Regions from separate parts of the Rossellomorea sp. DUT-2 genome, predicted to be linked through region 2. Evidence: riboswitches for the same ligand, from Rfam matches in the RefSeq annotation. Region 2 holds a riboswitch; the other holds the start of a gene.
What was found. Region 2 has a riboswitch for thiamine pyrophosphate ahead of ACOSV2_RS00465 (ABC transporter substrate-binding protein). Riboswitches for the same ligand answer to the same signal wherever they lie in the genome.
Positions count from the first base shown of each region.

Region 1: linked by a shared signal. The riboswitch ahead of thiC (phosphomethylpyrimidine synthase ThiC) and the one ahead of ACOSV2_RS00465 (ABC transporter substrate-binding protein) in region 2 are both predicted to bind thiamine pyrophosphate.

Region 1 covers NZ_JBQPEO010000006.1:35,231-40,014, reverse strand. The annotation lists gene ACOSV2_RS19800 (hypothetical protein) at 77-274, opposite strand; gene thiC (phosphomethylpyrimidine synthase ThiC) at 252-2,009, opposite strand; TPP riboswitch at 2,158-2,274, opposite strand; gene ACOSV2_RS19790 (copper homeostasis protein CutC) at 2,356-3,048, opposite strand; gene ACOSV2_RS19785 (ABC transporter substrate-binding protein) at 3,271-4,209, opposite strand; gene ACOSV2_RS19780 (hypothetical protein) at 4,230-4,751, opposite strand.
Region 2 covers NZ_JBQPEO010000001.1:75,257-93,328, reverse strand. The annotation lists gene iadA (beta-aspartyl-peptidase) at 1-106, opposite strand, end outside; gene yfcC (putative basic amino acid antiporter YfcC) at 182-1,684, opposite strand; gene ACOSV2_RS00525 (sigma-54 interaction domain-containing protein) at 1,859-3,898, shown strand; gene ACOSV2_RS00520 (universal stress protein) at 4,731-5,255, shown strand; gene ACOSV2_RS00515 (helix-turn-helix transcriptional regulator) at 5,308-5,760, opposite strand; gene ACOSV2_RS00510 (cryptochrome/photolyase family protein) at 5,922-7,328, shown strand; gene ACOSV2_RS00505 (dicarboxylate/amino acid:cation symporter) at 7,394-8,638, opposite strand; gene ACOSV2_RS00500 (phosphatase) at 9,010-9,438, shown strand; gene splB (spore photoproduct lyase) at 9,485-10,513, opposite strand; gene ACOSV2_RS00490 (transcriptional regulator SplA domain-containing protein) at 10,526-10,771, opposite strand; gene ACOSV2_RS00485 (TatD family hydrolase) at 10,893-11,675, opposite strand; gene ACOSV2_RS00480 (ABC transporter ATP-binding protein) at 11,668-12,405, opposite strand; gene ACOSV2_RS00475 (ABC transporter permease) at 12,407-13,168, opposite strand; gene ACOSV2_RS00470 (thiamine-binding protein) at 13,165-13,458, opposite strand; gene ACOSV2_RS00465 (ABC transporter substrate-binding protein) at 13,471-14,454, opposite strand; TPP riboswitch at 14,614-14,725, opposite strand; gene ACOSV2_RS00460 (phosphotransferase enzyme family protein) at 14,804-15,709, opposite strand; gene ACOSV2_RS00455 (aldo/keto reductase) at 15,796-16,698, shown strand; gene ACOSV2_RS00450 (Fur-regulated basic protein FbpA) at 16,752-16,937, opposite strand; gene ACOSV2_RS00445 (cation diffusion facilitator family transporter) at 17,034-17,927, opposite strand; gene ACOSV2_RS00440 (heavy metal translocating P-type ATPase) at 17,938-18,072, opposite strand, start outside.

The DNA of each region.
Region 1 (4,784 bases), on a different contig from region 2:
ATTCCGAAATTTGTAATAATCGTAGCACGGTACATACAAGCTGTCAAAAGAAATTTAATCTATAACTTACACGTTTCTAATAATAGGTACTTTCTACATAATGACATTTGATACAAGATCTTGTTACTTGCGTTTCATAGAAGACATGCCTGCAGTTTTCCTGAATGCTCTTCACTTCTTTTTCGAGTTGGATGACTCTCTGATTGAGCTTTACGATCTCATTCTTCAATTTGAGTACATGGCTAAGAGGTTCATCGATAGATGTTTGATCCATTTTCCACAAACTCCTTCGATTTTTCTTTCAGCCCTTTTTCTATTTCCTTATGAGCGTCATCAATGCTATTTTCCTTCATTTCCCTTATATCATGTGATATTCTCATTGAACAAAATTTCGGTCCACACATTGAACAAAAATGGGCCGTTTTTGCCCCTTCTGCAGGAAGTGTTTCGTCATGATATTCCCTTGCACGTTCCGGGTCCACGGATAAATTAAATTGGTCATTCCATCTAAATTCAAATCGAGCCTTAGAAACGGCATTATCTCTTACTTGTGCCCCTGGATGCCCTTTCGCCAAATCCGCTGCGTGTGCAGCGATTTTATATGCAATGACACCCTCTCTCACATCATCTTTATTCGGTAATCCGAGATGCTCTTTCGGTGTTACATAGCACAACATGGCTGTTCCAAACCAACCGATCATGGCAGCCCCTATGGCGGAAGTAATGTGATCATACCCCGGGGCAATATCTGTCGTTAATGGGCCCAAGGTATAAAAAGGAGCTTCATGACAGATTTCCATTTGCTTATCCACATTCTCTTTAATCATATGCATCGGTACATGACCAGGGCCTTCAATCATCACCTGTACATCATGCTTCCAAGCAATTTTGGTTAGCTCGCCCAATGTTTCAAGCTCGGCAAACTGTGCTTCATCATTCGCATCAGCAATTGATCCGGGCCTTAAACCATCTCCTAAGGAAACGGAGATATCATAGGCTTTTAAAATCTTACATATATCTTCAAAATGTGAATAAAGAAAGTTCTCTTTATGATGGGCAAGACACCATTGTGCCATGATTGAACCTCCACGGGAAACAATGCCTGTTGTACGCTCAGCCGTCAGCTGAATATACCGCAATAATACACCTGCATGAATGGTGAAATAGTCAACTCCCTGCTCCGCCTGTTCGATTAATGTATCCCGGTACACATCCCATGTAAGATTCTCTGCAATTCCGTTTACTTTTTCAAGTGCTTGATAGATCGGTACCGTACCAACAGGGACAGGGGAGTTTCGAATGACCCACTCCCTTGTTGTATGAATGTTTTTCCCTGTTGATAAGTCCATTATGGTATCGGCACCCCAACGAGTTGCCCACGTCATTTTCTCCACTTCTTCTTCAACGGAAGATGATACGGCAGAGTTTCCGATATTCGCGTTTATTTTCACATGAAAGTGACGGCCGATGATCATCGGTTCACATTCAGGATGATTGATATTGGCAGGAATGATGGCCCTGCCATTTGCTACTTCTTCTCTTACAAATGAAGGATCAACATTTTCCCTGATCGCGATGAACTCCATTTCCGGTGTAATGATTCCTTTTTTCGCATAATGCATTTGAGTCACATTACGCCCCATTTTTGCCCGCATTGGGGTACGTTTGATAGTAGGGAACGACTCTACGTTTGCACGAGGATCGTCTCCTTTATAGCCGTTATCTTCCGGCTCGATTTCACGTCCCGGGTAAGCCGTGACATCTTGACGTTCTTGAATCCACTCTGTGCGAACGGGAGGTAACCCTTTATGAATATCGACTTGGTAACGCTCATCTGTATATGGTCCGCTTGTATCGTATACACGAACCGGTTCATTCTCTTCCACGCCCAAGGAAACATTCGTCCTACTCAGTTCAATTTCTCTCATCGGTACAAGTATGTCTGGCCTTGAACCTCCGACATATACTTTTTTACTGTTTTTAAATTGCGTCTTTAACTCGATTGCCACTTAACTTCTCCTCCTTTTGATTGGATCTTGGAAGTTACTGCGTCAGGCTTCCCATTGTTAAACAAAAGGACATGAAGACACAAAAAAGGGTCCTGAATAATCAGAACCCGAAATGTCAAAAAGTAGTAAGCGCCTCAAAACACAAATAAGCGCTTTCGTACTACTTCCCTACGCTGGTATCATCCAGATCAGGTTCAAAGGGTCAAAGAACTTATGCGTTCTCCTCTCAGTCCAAGCAATGTATCGGACTCCCCTAGTAGAAATATTGATAGTATTCTATTGTATTACATACTATTTTTACCATGATTCATTCTTTTTTCCAATAGTAGTATAGTAACAAATCAAATTAGGACATAATCACACTTTTGATTTCCATTACCTTTTTAGAGTCTATCCCTAAGTCATAGCTCCCATTATGACGGACACCTGATCCTACATGATATTCTCTTGCTTTTAGCTTGCTGTGTATTTCGCCTATATTATCCACAGTTAAGCCCGAACCCGGCATGATGATAGGACCACCCATTTTCTCTATTTCCCTCATTTCACCAATCGTATCCAATCCCTTACTCACTTCAGATTTTCCGCCTGATGTAAGAATTCGATCAACGTTTAAGCCTGATTGGAATATTCCTTTACATAGGGCTACTGGATCATCAGAGAGGTCGATAGCGCGGTGAAAAGTAATCGATTGACCCTTCGCATTTTGTACGATCTCCTTTAAAGCGTTGGGATCAAGCTTACCTTCAGGTGATAATGCGCCAAAAACGATGCCTCGTCCTCCCATTTCAACTATGGTTCTAACTTGATCGGCCATGGTATGCAATTCATCAGACTGATACGAGAAAGATTTACTATGTAATCGGATCATAATCTGAACAGGAATCGAAACAGTCCCTAATACTTTTTCTATCACATGAAAATCAGGAGTTAATCCTCCCTCATGTATGGCAGACACCAATTCAAGACGATCTGCTCCGGATGCTTCTGCCACTTTGGCATCCTCCTCATTCAAGACTATGACTTCCAGTTTACTCATGTTGAATTCTCCTAACGTGATGATGTTAGGTTAACTTTATCACAATGTTAAAGATTGTTGAACTTGTGATGAAAAGGATTTCCCCGCAAAAATATGTGGCTATTTAGAAAGAAGACAGTACTAATATGTTTGCTTTACAAAACCTACAAAAAGTAACAATCTATCAGAAAAAGACAATGATCCCTCTTTCAAATCATTGTCTTCCCCATCTAACATTCAATCTTATTCAGAAAACAATTCCGGATACACCGTTTTGGCTGTAAGCTCAACGGCTTCTCCAATACGTGGTCCCGGTCTTGACATAATGTCTGAATCCAAGAAATAGACTTGGCCATTTTTCACTGCATGTACATCTTTCCAGCTTTCCCGGGACTTGATTTCGGCTGTCTGCTCGTCGACATACCCCACTGTCGTTAAAATCATATTAGGATTCCGTTTAATGATTTCTTCTTCTGCAACTTTCACCCAGCCTTTTTGATCTACAAAGATATTCTCGACCCCGGCCGTTTCCAGTATTTCCTGCTGAAATGTTTCTGCTCCAGCTGTATAGATATCAGGAGATGGACTGATTTCAAAATATACTTGTTCTTTTTCCTTTAGCGTGCTTACTTTTTCTTTCACATCTGAAATCTGTTGCTTGATACCGTCTACCAATTCGTTCCCCTTCTTTTCTACTCCCATTACCGTTGCAATTTGTTCAATATCCCCATAAACATCTTCAAAGGTTTGGGCAGATTGAATGACGAATACGTTTAATCCCGCCTCTTCAAGCTGCTTCACTCCGGCATCGTCTCCAGTAGTATAAGCAATGACAACTTCCGGCTTTAGTGCAATGACCTCTTCAGCATTGACCGTCATGGAATCCGACACTCTTTTAATCTCCTTCGCTTCTTCAGGATAGTTGTCGTATTCAGTTGCCCCGGTTACCTTATCTCCGGCTCCTATGGCAAAGAGAATCTCTGTGTTACTCGGCTGTAAGGAAATAACGGTTTCCGGCACTTTCTCAAAGCTAATTTCTTCTCCCCTGTCATCGGTCACAGAATAAGACTCATTTTCAGGCTTGACTTCCTTTGTGGATGTTACTTCTTCCCCATTGCTGCACCCTGCGAAAACAACCAGAATGATTGATAATAGTAAACTATTTAACCCTGACTTTTTCATATTTCATCTTCCCCGCTTCTCTATATTTTGTCGCTATACGATTTACTCACAAAAGGAATTTCTTCAATCCCTTCACATTTATTCACATACACAGCCATCACAAACAGGACATTTGCCAGTAAATGAGCGTATTTAAATAAAATATTTTCCACTTTCATCTCAGTACTGACTTTATGTAAGGCACGGACGGACTTTTTCGCTTCACTGCGACAGGTATGAAGCGTACATGCGGCTGTACAGCCTTGCGGAAGGACAAAGGTTTGAATACGATCCTCGACTTCCGACACATAACGATCATACATTTGGCTCAATTTATTCAAGTCCTCTTCCATGATGGCCGTAATTCCCCGCACCGAGCCATTGAGATGGTACGCCATCTCAGCTAAATATAGTAAATCGCCGTGCAATTTCGGTAAGTGTTCCGTCATTGATGACGCGAGTCCGATTTTAGTCGACAGTGAATCGGTCCGGATCTCAAAATCTACAGTTGAAACTGACTCTCTCATATAGGGATAACATAAGTAGCGGAAATCCTTTGCCATATGTAAGTTCCTCCTTTCTGAATGATGTTTGTG
Region 2 (18,072 bases):
CAATCTTATCTTCAATAAAACCTATTTTATTATCTACTATCAATATATCCTTTTTCCCTAAAAATTCTGGAGCATAAACTTCTCCGTTTTGAATTAATGTCAGCATGATGTTTGCTCCCTTCACTTCTTATTTATATAATCGTACCGAACCTTATAACAAGGTTCGGTACAATAAATGAAATCAGAAACCGATGAGTGTTGCCGTTATAACAAAGATCGATGACAGAACGAATAGAATGAGCATGAATTTAATAATGAATTTAGCCCATATACCCCAATCGACACGGGCAGCTCCAAGTGTACCGAGTAAGGCAGCAGAGGTCGGAACAAGAATATTGGTTAATCCATCACCTAATTGGAAGGCAAGGACCGCTACTTGACGCGAGACTCCGGCAATATCTGCAAGTGGAGCCATTAAAGGCATTGTTAGAGCGGCTTGACCAGAACCAGATACAACAAAGAAGTTGAATACAGACTGGAATACATACATACACCAGGCAGAAATGGCTTCAGGGAAATCCCCGACCACTTGTCCTGCTCCATATAACATCGTATTTAATACAGAAGGAGCGTCAGGTGAATCTCCACCAAGGATAATGACGATTCCTTTTGCCATACCTACAACTAATGCAGCCGGCAATAAATCCTTCGCTCCTTCGATGAACCCATCTGCTATATCATCCCATGACATTCCATTCAATTTAAATAGAACGCCAATGATTCCTGCAACTAATCCAATCGTAAAGAATTGGCTTGCAATCTCCGGGATATAGTAAGCGTGTTCCACCACTCCCCAAATGATCCAGGCAATACCTGCTGCAACCGTTAATATGACAAGTGAATGACCCAAAGTGAATTGGGTATTTAAGTCTTGTACTCTGCCTTCTTTACGGAAGTATTCATCAGAAGCGTAAGATAGACTTCGTTTAGGTTCCTTATGAATCGTTTGGGCATATCTCCATGTGTAAATGATTCCCACAAGTGTAAAGACAATCCACATAACAATACGGAAACCCGCTCCGGAAAGAACCGGAACACCTGAAACACCTTGGGCGATGGCCACCCCGAATGGGTTCATCCATGAAGTGGCAAAACCGATTTGAGTCGCCACGTAGGTGATCATGATTCCAGTGATCGCATCATATCCAATCGCAATCATGATTGGAACGAGAATCATGGCAAAGGCGATCGCCTCTTCCCCCATACCGAACACGGCTCCCCCTAATGAAAATAAGAAGAACATAATAGGGATGATAAGAGATTCTTTTCCTTTCGTTCTCTCAATGACCTTGAGGATACCTTCTTCAATGGCCCTTGTCTTCATGATGATACCAAACGCTCCACCAATTATTAAGATAAAGGCGACTACACCTACAGCGGATCCCCATTTATCCCCTGATACAAGACCTTCAAATACATAATTAAGGAATCCGATTCCGCCACCCGCCTCGAAAAGACTGGTTCCTTCTCGAATTAGATTTCCATCATCATCCTTTAAATAACTGAACGAATCAGGATTTAATACCGTTTTCGTTTGTTCTTCTCCATCCTGCATGAACGTGATTTCTTCTGTAGTGAATTGCCCCTTTGGTACGACATACGTTAAAATTGCGGCAGCCAGTACAACGAAAAAAACAATGATAAATGTATGCGGCACCTTCCAGGCCTTTTGTTCTTTCTCCATTTCTTTCCCCCCGTTTGACAGTATGATTTACTTCACAAATGTACATGCAAGTTCCGTGCCAAACAATAATTATCTGAAAATACAAACTTTAGATGTGTTAATGGTTATTATCGGTTAAAATAAACTTAACCATTAAACCATTTATAAACCAATTAAACCATCAGGGGGAAACGTATGAAACACGAATTAATTCTATTAGCTGGAACTAAGGAAACAGAAAGAGCTCTTAAGGAGCAATTACAATCCGTTTTCGGAGAACTGATCAATATAACGAGTTATTCTTGTGATGAAGGGATTCCTACATTTTTCACCAATGAATTGATTGTTTATTCTTCTGCGCTGATCGCACCAGAAGTGAAGGAATATATCGATTTCGGCTCATGCACCATCATTAAAGCACGTCGAACCGTCAATTACGAATACATAGATCGTATTTTCGAATTACCTCCGGGAAAAAAGATACTTTATGTGAATGATTTCATTGAAACAGCCAAAGAAGCAGTCTCTACCTTGAAACGGTTAGGAATAGATCATGTCGATTACATTCCATACTCTCCAATTGGAGACTACCCTAGACAAATTGACATTGCCATTTCACCTGGAGAAACAGCAAGCATCCCCCCTTCCATTCCCAGCAAGATCGATATCGGTGTACGCCTGATCGATTTGAATACCATTATGAAAATCATCTATCACTTTCAATTGTCAGAGCAGTTGACCTTCGATATCACCGATCGCTATACAAGAAAGATCATCGAGCTCAGTCAAAAGCTGGGTGCCATCAATCGAAGGGCGAAAACGTTAAATAAATTTTTAAATAAAGTAGTGGATGGTGTAAATGATGGAATCCTTGCCTTTCAGGAAGACGGAGAAATTACCGTATTCAATGAAGTGCTTGAACGAATGGTTGGGATTACAGCTACCCATGCGAAAGGAAAAAAACTAAACAGGGTGTTCAAGAATATCGAGCTCAATCATTTTTTGACGTCCCAACAGGATGAAGATCAACAATATTTTACTCTCCGTCAGCAGAATGTGATGATCTATCGTTTCCGTTTGAAGGCAGAGGGAGTCATTGTCGCAACGTTTAAAGATATGGAAGAAACCATCGAGATGGAAAAGGTTCGAAAACGGGAGCTGCAGCGGATAGGATATATTGCCAAATACACATTTGACAGCATACTGGGGGAAAGTGCCCTTATTAATGAAACCAAGATAATCGCCAGAAAACTCGCAAAAAGTGAGCTTCCGATTTTAATTTATGGGGAAACCGGTACTGGAAAAGAACTGTTCTCAAGTGCCATGCATAATGATTCGTCCCGAAAGAACAGTCCGTATCTTGCTGTAAACTGCAGCGCATTGCCTGAAGATCTATTAGAAAGTGAATTATTCGGCTATGAGGACGGAGCCTTCACCGGCGCAAAAAAAGGAGGAAAAAAAGGATTATTTGAACAAGCAGACGGGGGTACCCTGTTTCTTGATGAAATCGGTGATATTAGCCTAAAGCTTCAAGCGAGGCTCCTGAGAGTTCTTCAGGAGATGGAGATCAGACGGATTGGTGGAAACAAGAACATTCCTGTTGATGTCAGGATCATTGCCGCTACCAACAGGGATCTCCAAACCTTAATAATGGAAGGGACGTTTCGTGAAGATCTCTATCACCGTTTGAAAGTTCTATCATTGCAGCTCCCTAGTCTCCGGGATCGAAGCGAAGATATTCCCCTTCTCATCGAGAATTTCCTTCGTATGGAACATAGCAAAATCACCGCAATCGACGATGCTGTATTAAATGCATTGAAGAAAGCACCTTGGAGCGGGAATATCCGTGAACTTAAGAATACACTTCTTTACATGATCACCGTTGCTGAACAAAATCGGTTAACGGTTCATCAATTACCGAAAAATGATAATAATTTCTTTGAAAAGGAACATACTAAGGGTACCTTTTCCCTTCCTGCTATCTCAATGTCCAAAACCGGAGAGTACGTAAAAATCCTTACCGCGCTAGTTGAATTTTTCGAAGAAGGAAAGCGAGCCAGCAGACAAAAGATTTATTCTTCCCTGCAACGAAGCTCCACTCCTCTATCCGTTCAACAAATTCGGACGAGATTAAACGAACTCCAGGATCTCGGGTATGTATTGATCCAGAGGGGGAGAATTGGAACAGAAATTACGCCTGAAGGAGTAGCCTGGTTAAATAATAATGCGGAGTAGGTTTTAACTATCATTTAACAGGGTAACTTTACATTAACCGGTTAGTAATACAAAACATATTTCATTGATACTATAAGTCGAGGTGATTTTAATGGTACGTACAATCTTAATGGTCGTTGGAGCAATTGTTGTCATTGGTTGGATTATCAGCATGCTGTAATCAGAACCACTTAAACTAAACATTATTCTTGCTATTATATGATTTTAATCAAAAAGAAAGAGCAGAACGGATCTTCCCCCGTTCTGCTCTTTCTTTGATTAGCTCTTTTCGCAAAGATTGTTGCTATCTAACATAGGAGGTCTGGCAACCAGTTTGTGATTAAATGGAACATTATTTCTAATATACAAGCTAAAATATACTGCACTTTGAAAATGGTCTTTATATTATCCTATAGTAAGAAACCCAGACATAGAAAGTTGATTGGAACGGAAGGTGCTCGACTCCTGCGGGAGAAAGTCCGAAAAGCGGAGGGGCTTTGCCCAGGGGCGACAAGCATAAGACGAGTCTGCCGGAAAGGCGCTCTTTGCCTTTTTGGCAGACTCGTCTTATGACCTCGAGACCCTAAGCCCTGGAGCTAGACAGTTGAGACCCCACAGGGCAAAGTCCGAGGAGGCTCAACTCACGCCCCGCGGAAAGCGAGCACCGGGAGTGGAAACCAACCACTACTCGCTTTTTCAAAAGCAACAAAGTTTACGAAAACAGCCTTTTGTGAAAAAGCAAATGTTGAATCACTTTTAAAATGGTCTTTATTCCATTCATCGTTTTCCCGAAAAAGATTAAAAAGCTTAATATTGGGTAAATAACAGATATCCTATTGATGAGGTGATTTTGATGTATAAACATATTTTGTTAGCTTATGACGAAACCGATGGAAGCAAGAAAGCATTGGATGAAGTACAAAAATTAATAAAAGGTTCTATAGATACACAATTAACCGTACTCCATATATCAGATGAAAAGGTAGCAAATGAAAGTCATGACAACTATACCCCTACCCATGCATTAGCGGATACGTCACCAGGGTTTGATAACAATTATATGGGGAATCTGTCGGTTTCACCCGACAACAAGGTTCATACTTCGGAGGAAGAACGTCATGAAATTAAGACACCCTCCTCTACACATCACTTTTTAAAAAATGCGAAAGAAAAACTTTCTCCTTACGGGATTGAAGCAAATTATATTCACCTATCCGGTTCAGAAGCAAAACGCATATGTGAATATGCCAAAGAAATCCAGGCAGACCTGGTAGTAGTCGGGAGCAGCCGTAAATCCGGCATGAAAAAATGGGTGCTCGGAAGCGTCAGTGAAAAAGTCACTCAAAACTGCGAAACCAGTGTCCTGGTCGTAAAATAAATGGAACGAATGGAGGGACGGACCTATAAAAGGTTCGTCCCTCCATTATGTATTACTGACCCGTTAACTCATCAAAACGGTTATGGGCATTCTTCTCGTCAAAGCTGCTGTAAATCCGGTAGTCCTCGAAGTCCAAAATTCGGAAGTGCTGACTGAAAAGGTTCTGCTGAAGAATGTATTCATCATTCTTCTTTACATCTTTCCACCAGACCTTCCCGCCCAACGTTTTTTCCTTCCGATAATCAATGCCTTCCCGGGCAATGGTCTCTATTATTTCAAGGGGCTCCCCCCCAAGACTGGTGGTTAAGGTTTCACTATCTTTAAACAACGCACAAATGGCAATGACCGCGGTCCAGCCGGCCATGACTCTGCCTTTTTCAATTTGAACCAGGGTTTTTTTGGATAATCCGATAATGTTCGCCATCTTATCCTGTGTATAACCTGCCTCTGTTCGTATGAGCCTCAATTTATCTGAAATGATTAGAACGATCTCTTCTTTTGTCATCGATTCACACCTTACTTCTTTTATAGTGTAATATTACACTAAGTTGATTTCCATTTTCAAGTAAACGTTCGATTAAACCCATCGATTTTTGTATCACCCTGTTTATTTTACTATACTTTAGGTAAAGAATTGACGCATTTGACTTAAACGGAGGGATAAACATGACAAAACGCATCATTGTCCTTATTAGGGAAGATCTTCGGATTCACGATCACCCTGCTCTCTATAGAGCTTCTCAAGAAGGTATGGTGATTCCTCTATATATCCTGGATGAGGAGACCTCTCACTCCCCCTCTGGAGAAGCTAAGAAGTGGTGGCTGCATCAGAATTTAGAAGCCTTTCAAACATCCCTTCAATCGATTAACGGGCGACTTTGGATAGATAAAGGAAAAGTAGAAGATCTTCTCCCCCAATGGGTTCAGAAAACAAATGCACAGGGGGTTTACTGGAATAGAGTCTATGATCCAAGAGCCTATGAGGGGGATCTCGCTTTAGCCCGTTCTTTGTCCTCAAAGGGGGTAGATGTTCAAACATTCGAAGGGACACTTCTTCTTCCTCCTTGGAAAATCAAAAAGGATGACGACACCCCTTATAAAGTTTACTCAGCATTTTATAAATCATTAAGGAAGGAGGCAATCCCGAAACCTCTCCCATCCGTGAAGAAGATGGAGGTCCCGGACCTCGATGTGGAGTGTCTATCCCTGGGCGATTTAAGTCTCATGCCCTCTATTCCCTGGTTTCACATCATGGAAAGCATTTGGGACCCCGGCGAAGAAGCCGCTATTAAAAGGTATAATGCCTTTGTTAAAAAAAGCATCAAGGACTATTCAGAAGGAAGAGACTTTCCTGCAGAAGGCCATCACTCTACTTTATCCCCTTACTTAACCCTTGGGGTCATATCAGTGAGAAGTTTGTATCATTCGCTCCTTGAAATGGAAGAAGTGCAGGTTGAGCCCTTCATTAAACAATTAATTTGGAGGGACTTCTCCTACTCCGTCCTGCTTCATTTTCCTGAGTCCACCACACGACCTGTAAATGAGAAATTCAAGGAGTTCCAATGGCAGAAGGAGAGGGATCATTTGGAAAGATGGAAAAGAGGAGAGACAGGCTATCCCATCGTCGATGCAGGAATGAGAGAATTATGGGCAACGGGGTTCATGCACAACCGTGTCAGAATGATCGTCGCATCGTTCCTGACCAAGCATTTACTGATTCCTTGGCAAGAAGGCGCACAATGGTTTTGGGATACACTGATTGATGCAGACCTCGCCAATAATTCAATGGGCTGGCAGTGGGTTGCAGGATCCGGCTTTGATTCGGCCCCCTACTTCCGTATTTTCAATCCAACCCTTCAAAGTGAAAAATTCGATAAAGAAGGCACTTATATCCGGATGTGGGTTCCTGAATTAAAAGACGTTCCCCATAAACATATCCACAATCCTTCAGAAGCTTCCGTGGATATTCTGAAAACTGCGGGGGTGGCCCTGGGAGAACATTATCCCTATCCGGTCGTCGATCATAAAGCAGCCAGGAAAAGGGCTTTAGAGCGCTATGATGAAATAAAATAGATATAAAAAATCGAGTCTATGGCCTTTTAAGGCCATAGACTCGATTTAATGGAAACGAAAAGAGACTATGCCTCTCCTCTTTGTTCCTTGATCGTACGTTTCTTTTCAGATTCTGATACAAACAACGCACACGCTGCATCTCCTGAAATATTGATGGAAGTCCTCGCCATATCAAGCAGGCGGTCAATCCCCAGAATTAATCCAATTCCTTCTACCGGCAGGTTTACACTGCTTAAAACCATTGCAAGAAGGATCAATCCGACTCCAGGAACCCCTGCTGTACCGATACTGGCTAAAACAGCCGTTAGTACAACCGTAATCAGTTGTTCCAATGATAAATCAACACCATATACCTGAGCGATAAAGACGGTTGCAACCCCCTGCATAATCGCAGTACCATCCATATTGATGGTAGCTCCTAATGGTTGAACGAAAGAGCTTACTGATTTCGATACGCCTAAACGTTGTTGGGCAACATCCATTGAGATGGGAAGCGTCGCGTTACTGCTTGACGTACTGAATCCTACGCTCATCGCAGGACTGAAATTCTTGAAGAACCAAAGCGGATTCTTTTTTGCCAAAAGGAGGATCGTTCCACCGTAGGTAACGATAGCGTGAATGATCAATGCTGCAAGGACGACTACAAAATAAAGCCACATCGCCTTCAAGGCACTCATACCTTGACTTCCGATTGCAGAGGCGATCAATCCGAACGTTCCGTATGGAGCGAATTTCATTACGAGTGTCACAAGGTACATCATAAGATCATTACCTTGTTCAACAAGCTTTAATATTCCTTTTGTTTTATCTCCTAAAGTTGTTAATCCAAATCCAATAAAGATGGCGAATGCAATGATTTGCAGCATATTTCCTTCTGTCATCGCTGTAAGTGGATTTTTTGGAATAATGTTCATGAGAGTCTCTCCCACTGGAGGAGCATCTTCCGTTTCAAAGCCTTCTGATTGTGTTTTGTCGATTCCCTCTACCATACCGGGATCAATGACATAAGCAAGGGATAAACCAATCACGATGGCAATACAGGTAGTCAATAAGAAGAAGACAATGGTCTTCAACCCTATTCTCCCCAGTTTCTTAGGGTCACCCAGACCTGCAGATCCAAGAACGATGGATAGAAACACAATGGGTACCACAAGCATGCTGATGAGGTTAAGGAATATCTTCCCTAACGGTGTAAACAGATAAGGATCCAATATATCAAATATATCTTTAGCAAAAATATTAAGCAGTAATCCCACAATCGCCCCTAGTATTAAGGCAATGATAATCTTCGTTGTTAAATTAAATTTCATAGATGTACCTCCCCTATCTAATACAAAATAATTAAGAGATGTTTACCCTTAATTACTTTTAGCAAAACTATTATTTTTTAATTTTTTCTATTAGCTCTTCCTGAACTGCCTTCCCATCCATTTTTTTCGCTGCTTCTTCATTCTCCATTTCCTATTATACTGATTTTTTTAATAATTGAAGAAGATTAAGGGTGAATTAAAACATTTTTACTATGTTTCTCCTCACGCCCAACACAATATGTGGGAGTTGAATGATTCTATATGACTACAGATCAACTTCCAATCTTTTCTTTTTTACATTTAATGATTAAATGCTACGTGATTGGGTAAATAGTAATAACAGCATGAAAATAGAAAGGAACATACCTAAAATGAATAAAACAGTCTATTTTCTTTCAAGTAGTCAACAGCGCAGCTTGATAGCTGAAGGGTGGGCCGAGAAGCTCGATGTGTCAGATTGGTCTTTCAAAAGTGCCGGATGGGCTGCTGAGAGTCGTGCTGAATTCAGCGTTTTAGCAATGAAAGAGTTATGTATTGATATTAGTACATTCCCACTTACACGCATTGAGATGAATGAACTTGGTAACGCTTCGGTTATTGTTGCGATTCAGGATACAGAATTTGATGATAAGATAGAGATTCCTTCTGAATTAGAGGATAAAGTCATCTATTGGAATTTGCCTAATCCAAGGAAGCGTTCTGCGACACTTATTGAAGAATGGGTACACTATCAAGAAATTTGTGATGAAATTGCCATGCGGGTAAAAGATTTGGAAAATCTTCTACCACAACTACATTAAGAGGACTGATTACAACTGACATTGTATTGTAATCAGTCCCTTTTTTTTATGTGAAATACTCGAGCTTCGCTTTTGGAAAATGTTTTTCCATGTAGGCATACAGATGATCTTTCATTTCCTGCTCTTCATCCTTCTGATAGATATACTTGCCAATCCCGTATTTACCCCATTTATATCGCCGTTCTTCCTCATTAAGTTCAAGCTTTGTCATCGGATAATTTTTCTCAATGACTCTTTTAGCCGGTTTTGTGAAACGATGTTGAATGAATTCAAAGGTTAAATCCTTTTTCGCTTCTTCCGGCAGGTGAGCTTCCAAATGTTCAAACATTTGCCTATACCCTTCCTGCCATCCTTCGTGGATATAGATAGGTGCCACTATGAATCCTAATGGATATCCTGCTCTAGCTACCTTCCCCGCTGCCTCTAGGCGCTTATCCAGAGGAGATGTACCAGGCTCAAAATTCTTAATCACATAATCGGCATTGATACTGAACCGGAATCTGGTTTTTCCATTATGCTTCGCATCAAGCAGATGGTCGACGTGATGAAATTTCGTCACAAAACGAAGCTTGCCATGCTCGGATTCACCAAAATGCTCGATGGCTCGTTTTAGGGTATGAGTGAGATGATCAATTCCTACGATATCGGACGTACAAGCTGCTTCAAAGCGTGTGAATTCAGGAGCTCTTTCTGCAATATACTTGTCCGCCGACTCAAATATTTCATCCACATTCACATACGTTCGTATATATGGTTTACTCCCCATCGTTGTTTGCAGATAGCAATAGTGACAGTGCCCCATGCACCCTGTTGCAAATGGGATGGCATATTCAGCAGACGGTTTGGATGTATCAAATTTCAACGTTTTTCTCACTCCGACTACTAATGTGGATTTTGCTATCCGGTATTTCTGGAAATGGTTGTCCCCTGGCAAATTACGAACCTGGTTATGCGATGTTGTGTACCTGATTTCCACATCCATTTTTTCAAACTTTTCTTTGAGCTCTTTACCCAGGGGATATTCCAAGGCATTCGGTTCAAAGTAGACCAATTGTGGCACGAACGGTTTTACCATGATTCATCCCTCCTACAGGTCTCCAAATGATTGAGTATAGGCTTGCTCCGCTTCAGCTTCTGAAGAATAAACCGCCATTTCATGTGTTAACGGATAATAGGTTTCGTATAAAAATAATGCCAGTTCGTTCGGATTTTCCGGATCATGTACTACGGCTGCTTCCTGTACGTTGGCGACACTTTGTGTATGTGGATTGCGATAAATCACATATACGACATCGCCAGCTTGATAGGGCATATATTGATCATTCAGTTCCATTCTTTTCACCTTTTCCTAAACGTCATTACAATCATCTTTTGTTATCTCACTGATAAATATGATGGTAAATGATGTTTATAAAAAAACTTCTCCTGCACCAAGGATGCAAGAGAAGAATGATTTAGGAAATCCCATAAAATTCAGTTGTATTTTTAAACAGCTGTTTATATACTTCTGCTTCTTTGATGCGTTTTATTTCGGCGATTTTTTCAATGGACCGATGCATGATTCCGGGATGGGTCATCCTTCCCTGAAAGACGCCTTCAAAACGCCAAGGACCATCTGTTTCAACCATAAGTTTCTCGATTGGGTACTTCTTAACAAGCTCTTGTATCTCCTGCTCATAAAGGACATCAGGGGTGATGGAGATGAAATACCCATTTTGCATCATTCTTTCAATGGTCTCTTCATCTCCTTTAAACCAATGAAAATGTGCTTTTTCTATCGAGTGTTTTTCTAACAGGTCACAAACGATCGGTGCATGTTCATACACTGCATGAAGGATAATCGGTTTGTTCATCCTCTTTGATTCAATAATAAACTGTTCCAAGAGATCGATATACGGCTCCACTTCAACTTCAGGATGTTCTTTCAATTTATAATAAGGCAATCCTACTTCTCCAATTGCCACTATTTCCTGTTCATGCAGCTCAATCAATGATAGAAGCTCGTCGACTTCTCTTTCTGAAGGCAGTTCCTGCTCCGGATGGAAACCTGCAGCCGGTTTGATCCTTGCATCTTTTCTTGAGAGATCTATATTTGTCCTGGAAGATTGAAGGTGGAACGATACAGATATGAGCGCTTTTACAGAATACAGTTCAAGTTCCTGCAGAATCTTATCACGCTGATATCCTTCGTATAAATCCAAGTGAATATGTGCATCAATCAAGGATGGTTTACACATATTGAGAAAGCTCCTCAAAAATGCTCGTTTTCCATTTCAGAAACTCCTCCGTTAAGAGGATCTCTTTGTCGCGGGGACGTGAAAATGGTACTTTGAACTCCTTCTGCACCCTGGCTGGCCGAGTCGATAATACAATGATCCGGTCTGACAGGAACAGGGCTTCGTCAATATTGTGAGTGACAAATAGAACAGAACTCAAGTCTTCCTCCCAAATGGAAAGGAGCCATTTCTGCATGTCCAATCGTGTGAATTCATCAAGGGCAGAAAAGGGCTCATCCAGGCATAAGAAGGATTGGGGACTGACAAGGGCACGAATAAACGCCACCCGCTGCTTCATCCCACCGGATAATTCATCAGGATACGCATTCTCATATCCCTTTAGGCCTGCCCGTTCAATCATGCTCATTGCTTTATCCCTATCTTTCTTCCCATGTAACTCCTGGCCAAGCATCACATTCTCAATCACGGTCCTCCACGGCAGGAGGGACGGACTTTGAGGCATATAACTGATGGTTCCTCTTTGACCATTTATCGATTTTCCATCTAATTGAATATCCCCTGAATCGGGTGTGAATAACCCGCCGATCACGTGAAACAGCGTGCTTTTCCCGCTCCCGGAAGGACCGAGGATCGAGACAAACTCACCTTCTTCAACATGAATGGAAAGCTCATCGAGAATCAGCTCCCCATCGAAGTATTTAGACATATTTTGTATGGATAAAGTCGTCACGTTATCTGTCCTCCTTTCGGTTCCACTTAATCATGATCTTTTCTAATAACAAAATGATTCCAAAGAAAACCAGGCTGAGCAGCATAATCATAAAGATGGCTACAAATACCCTGTCTGTCCTGAAGGAAGAAGAGGCAAGAGTCATATAGACACCAATTCCTTTCTGGGCACCTAGCCATTCTGAAATCACCGCCCCCATCACACTATAGGTAGCTGAAATTTTCAATCCTGAGAAGATGGAAGGAAGTGCATGGGGCCATTCAACTTTTCGAAAGATTTGACCTTTTGTGGCTCCCGACATTTTCATGTAAAGGATGTACTCTGCGTTTGTCTGCCTGAATCCATCCAATGCCGAGACCGCTACCGGAAAGAAACAGATCAAGGTAATGACAATGATTTTCGGCAATAGTCCAAATCCAAACCAGATAACAAGTAAAGGAGCCAAGACGATAATCGGAATGTTTTGAGACAAAATCATAAGTGGATATATCGCTTCTCTTACTTTAGGCAGAAGGTGCAGACCCACTGCTGTCCCTATTCCAATTGTACATCCAATCACAAACCCTCCGATCGTAAGGAGAGTTGTCGAAGCAAGATGTCCTGTAAACGTTGACCAAGAGGCGACTCCTTCCGCCCATATTTCTGAAGGTGAAGGCATTAGCCATGCCGGCACCTCAAATACTCTTATGGTGAATTCCCAAATGATGAATAAAAGGATGAGGACCAAGAAGGGTCTCCATCCTTTCGATATCCATGCTTTCATCCTTTATACTTCTCCGTCAATTGATTCATTTCAATCCCGACAGGCTGATATAATACCTTGATTTGAGAAATGACGTTTGAGCTGCCCATTTCAATCATTCGTTCATTCATTTGTTCAATCACCTTAAATAAGTCAGGTAAATTCCCTTCCATTGTCGTTTCTAATGGATGGACTTCATAACGGACACCGGATTTTTCAATGATCGCGATGGCTTCATCCACGTATGGTATAACATCTTCACCATTTTTCGTCTTCGGAATAATTTGTATGCTTACGAGTGCGTTCCCCATTTTGTTCACCTCTTATTTTGGTAAGAATTCGTTTGTGAATGCTTTTTTACTGTCCAATTCCTTATCTAATAAATCGTTATCATACATCCATGAAGCATAGTTTTCCCAAACCTCCAGCTTCTGCTCTCCCCACCTGTCAGCGTCATCCTTGTATTTAGGAGCCAGCCATTCCTGACTCTTCATGACTAATTCTTTATCAAGATCCGGAGCTGCATCTAATAGGATCCCACCGGCCTCTTCCGGATTGTCGATTGCAAACTGATAGCCTTTTGAAGAAGCTGATAAAAATGATTTAACCGTTTCAGGGTCTTTTTCAATCATCTTTTCATTCGTCGTCAAGACAGGGGTATAATAATCCAGTTTTTCAGAGTAATCCTTTACGTACATCATATTCAAATCCTCACCGCGAAGCTCTGCTTCAATCCCTGTCCATCCATAGTAGATCCACGCAAAGTCAACATCCCGTTTCACGGCAGTAAAGAAATCTGTATCTCCCATGTTTACAAAATCCACTTTCTCTACATCTGCGTTTTCTTGTTTCATAATCGACGTCATGACGGCTTTTTCTACAGGTGATCCCCATCCTCCATAACTTTTCCCTTCAAAATCCTTTGGAGTCGTTATACCCTTATCCTTAGGTGAAGCAAACCCGGATGTATTATGCTGTATGACCGCAGCTATAGATACGAGTGGTACGTCCTGTACCCTTGCTTGCGTGACACTTTCCTGGTATCCAACTCCGAACTCAGCTTTACCCGAGGCAACGAGTTGATCTGCGCCTGCCTCACCAGGTAAGATGATATCCACATCCAGCCCCTGATCTTCAAAGTATCCCTTTTCTTTCGCAACGTATAATCCAGTGTGATTGGTATTCGGTGTCCAGTCCAGTACAACCGTAACCTTTTTAAGACCTTCTTTCTGTAATGATGTATTTCCTCCACCACTGCAAGCAGTTAAAAGAAAGACAGAACAGATGATATACATCCATTTTTTCATCATGATTCCTCCCCAAATCCTTATATGTAGTTGTAACGTTTATACTTATTCTTCACTTAGTAGAGAGAATGAATGTAAAACACCTTAGACCGTCAGGACACAACAACAAAAAAGCGCCCCAGGCTTCAGCGAGGGACGCATTGTTAAACATGATGATGTAATGTTTAAGAGAATGTTTCCTACGCTGGTATCAGCCAGTTCAGGTTCAAAGGGTCAGTATCTTATCAGGATACAATCTCAACCGGCCACACCGGTCCCCCTACACTTGTACTATGAAATTTAAACGTTATCTTCTTCCCTACTTTGCCACAGAAAAGATGGATATTCAAGCATTTCCTCTTAAATAGACTTACATTTGAAAGACCCTCTCATAATCACCGGAATTTACCAGCCTGTTAATGAACGGGATGTATGTAGATGCAACGTGTGAATACCCTTTTTGATTGTAAAAAAAGGTGTATTGAAGAAGAAAGATAATGACTAAGAATGGCATCAGTTCTTTTTCTTCCTGAGTTAAAGTTCCATCGGACTGATAGCCCTGCATAAAGGCATGGATACATTCAATTTGCTCATCCTCACCCTGCTTGACCTTGTCTTTAAGCATCCCTGCAAGAAAGTAACAGACATCTGCTATGCGGGATGCTTTTCGTATCCTCTCGAAATCTATGATCCCTGTCACCCTTTCCTCTTTCACGAGAATATTCCGCGGATGACAGTCGCTATGGACAAGTTGATGGGGCAATTTGCTATAAGAAAAGGACCAATCATTCAGCCTACCAAGAAACCCTTCCCCCCACCTTTCTATCACTGTTGAATCCTGCACGCTTATCCACTCTCTCAAATGTGTTTCAACTTTCCATTCTTCTACCTCGAATTTACAGACGTATTGTTTTAGACTGCCATGGAGTTGGGATAGGTATGTACCCACCATTTTCAAAGAAGTTAAGGAATAGACTTGTATCGGTACCCCCTTCAGCGCTTGATACAGGGAGTAGAAAACTTGATGTTGTCGTACATATGGCTGATGCGAGATCGTTAGCAGTGGCCTTTCGACAGGAAGTCCGTCTTCCAATAAAAAAGAAGTTAAGAGCAGCTCTTCTATTCGCTTCTCCACTGAAGAGTTCAATCTCTTCTTTAAATAAAACGTCTTCTCCCGACTCTTCACCTTATAAACATTGTGATGATGGCCCACGGTCTCTATGGAGGAAGGAGGAACCTTCCAGTTCAATAATAAATCATGAAGAGGTTGAATCATTTTTAATTCCTTTCGAAACATAGTAATATACGTTTAGTATGACTATGAAAGAATGTCTACATACCATATGAAAAGAGGTAGTATCGATGCAAAGAATACAAATGACGGAAGACTTATCATTCTCAAGAATCATTCATGGGTTGTGGAGACTTGCAGACTGGAATCAATCAAAGGAAGACACCCTTTCTTTAATCCAGCACAATATTGAAAACGGAATCACGACTTTTGATCACGCAGATATTTATGGCTCGTATACATGTGAGGCGTTATTTGGTGAGGCTCTTAACCTACAGCCGTCCTTACGAGCAAAGATGGAAATTGTGACAAAATGCGGTATTGTCCTACCTTCCGACAATCGTCCTGAACATAAAACACATCATTACAACACGAGTCAAAAGCACATTCTGGCTTCTGTTGAAAACTCCCTGCGGAACCTGAAAACGGATTACATCGATTTATTATTGATTCACAGGCCAGATCCATTTATGAATGGAGAAGAAGTGGCGGAAGCCTTCACTAAATTGAAAGAAGAAGGAAAGGTCCGTCATTTCGGAGTATCCAACTTTAAAGATCATCAATGGAATATGCTTCAATCCTACTTACCGTTTCCATTGATCACCAATCAAATCGAATTATCTGCATACAATTTAGAAAACTTTGAAGACGGTACGTTAAACCTTTGCCAAGAGAAACGTGTCGCGCCGATGGCCTGGTCACCACTTGCAGGCGGGGCGATCTTCAGAGGAGAAGATGAGAAAGCCGTTCGCCTTCAACATACTTTGAAGAAGGTACAAGAACAAACAGGTGCAAAGGGAATTGACGAGGTTCTATATGCATGGCTTCTTAATCACCCGGCAAACATTATGCCCATCGTCGGTTCAGGTAAAATGGAACGCATTCAACATGCAATCGACTCTATGTCCATTACATTAAATCACGATCAATGGTTTGAAATTCTGCAAACCTCTATGGGGCATGATGTTCCTTAAAGCTTTCAACAACAAAAAAGACGATCCTTTTCTAGTAAAAGGTTCGTCTTTTTTTATTGAGGTATATCTCCACCAACATAATATTCCAGATAAACATCTTGTAATTCATTCATTGAAAGCTCATAAAGCTGCTTTCCAAAATATTTATATACGCCAATCCTTAATAATTGTTGAATATAGAAGTCTTTTTTAAATTCCGGTGTCTTTTGTTGCTGTGATTTATTTTCTTGATGTAACATGTTCATCCCTCCAGTTGAAGATATACCCCACATCTGGAGGGAACTAAACATCCCCTTACACATTGGAAAGAATAGGAGAAAGAAAAGCGAGAGCTGTTACGTACAAACGTGATGATGGCCCTCTGTGACACTTTTTCCCTCAACTTGAATCGTAGAATGATGAATGCCAAATTCCTCTTCAAGAAAGGCTGAGAGTCGTAATAGAATGGTATCCCGATTCACTTCGTTTCCTACCACTACATGGCAGCTTAGGGCTGTGAATCCCGACGTGATGCACCACACATGAAGATCATGTACTTCAATGACTCCCGGGATGGCAGCCAGGCTATTCTTCACTTCTTCCGTATCGATCCCTTTTGGTGATCCTTCCATTAAAATATGAATGGAATCCTTCGTTACTCTCCATCCCGAAATAACGATTAGAATGGCAACCATGACAGATGCAATAGGATCCGCCAAGTTCCAATTAAAGAAATAAATCAAGAGTCCGGCTGCGATGGCCCCTACCGACCCCAACAAATCACCAAGTACATGAAGAAAGGCACTACGAACATTCAAGTTATGTTCCGTATCCCCTCTCATTAAGATCCATGCCACGATAATATTTACAACAAGACCTATGATGGCGATCACCATCATACCTGGTGAAACCATAGGAGTATCTATAAAACGATGATACGCTTCCCAAAAAATATAAAGGGAAACGAGAATCAACGTGATGCCATTAATGAACGCCGCCAGTATTTCAAATCGCCTGTACCCATACGTCTTCCCTTTATCCGACGCCTTCTCACCTATATAAAAGGCTGCCAGACTAAGACCTAAAGCGGCAGCATCACTAAGCATATGTCCCGCATCGGAAAGAAGAGCAAGACTATTTGTGACGATTCCCCCTATGACTTCGACGATCATAAAGATAAAAATAAATAGGAAACTGATTAATAATGCTTTCTTATTCTGATTGTGTCCATGACTGTGGTCGTGACCCACTTGACATCCCTCACTTTTGGTCTCTAACTCTTAATAGCCTTAGACCATTCAATGTTACGAGTAATGTTGCTCCCATATCGGCAAAAATCGCGATCCATAACGTAAGCCATCCTGGGATTACAAGTAATAAAGCAAGAAGCTTGAT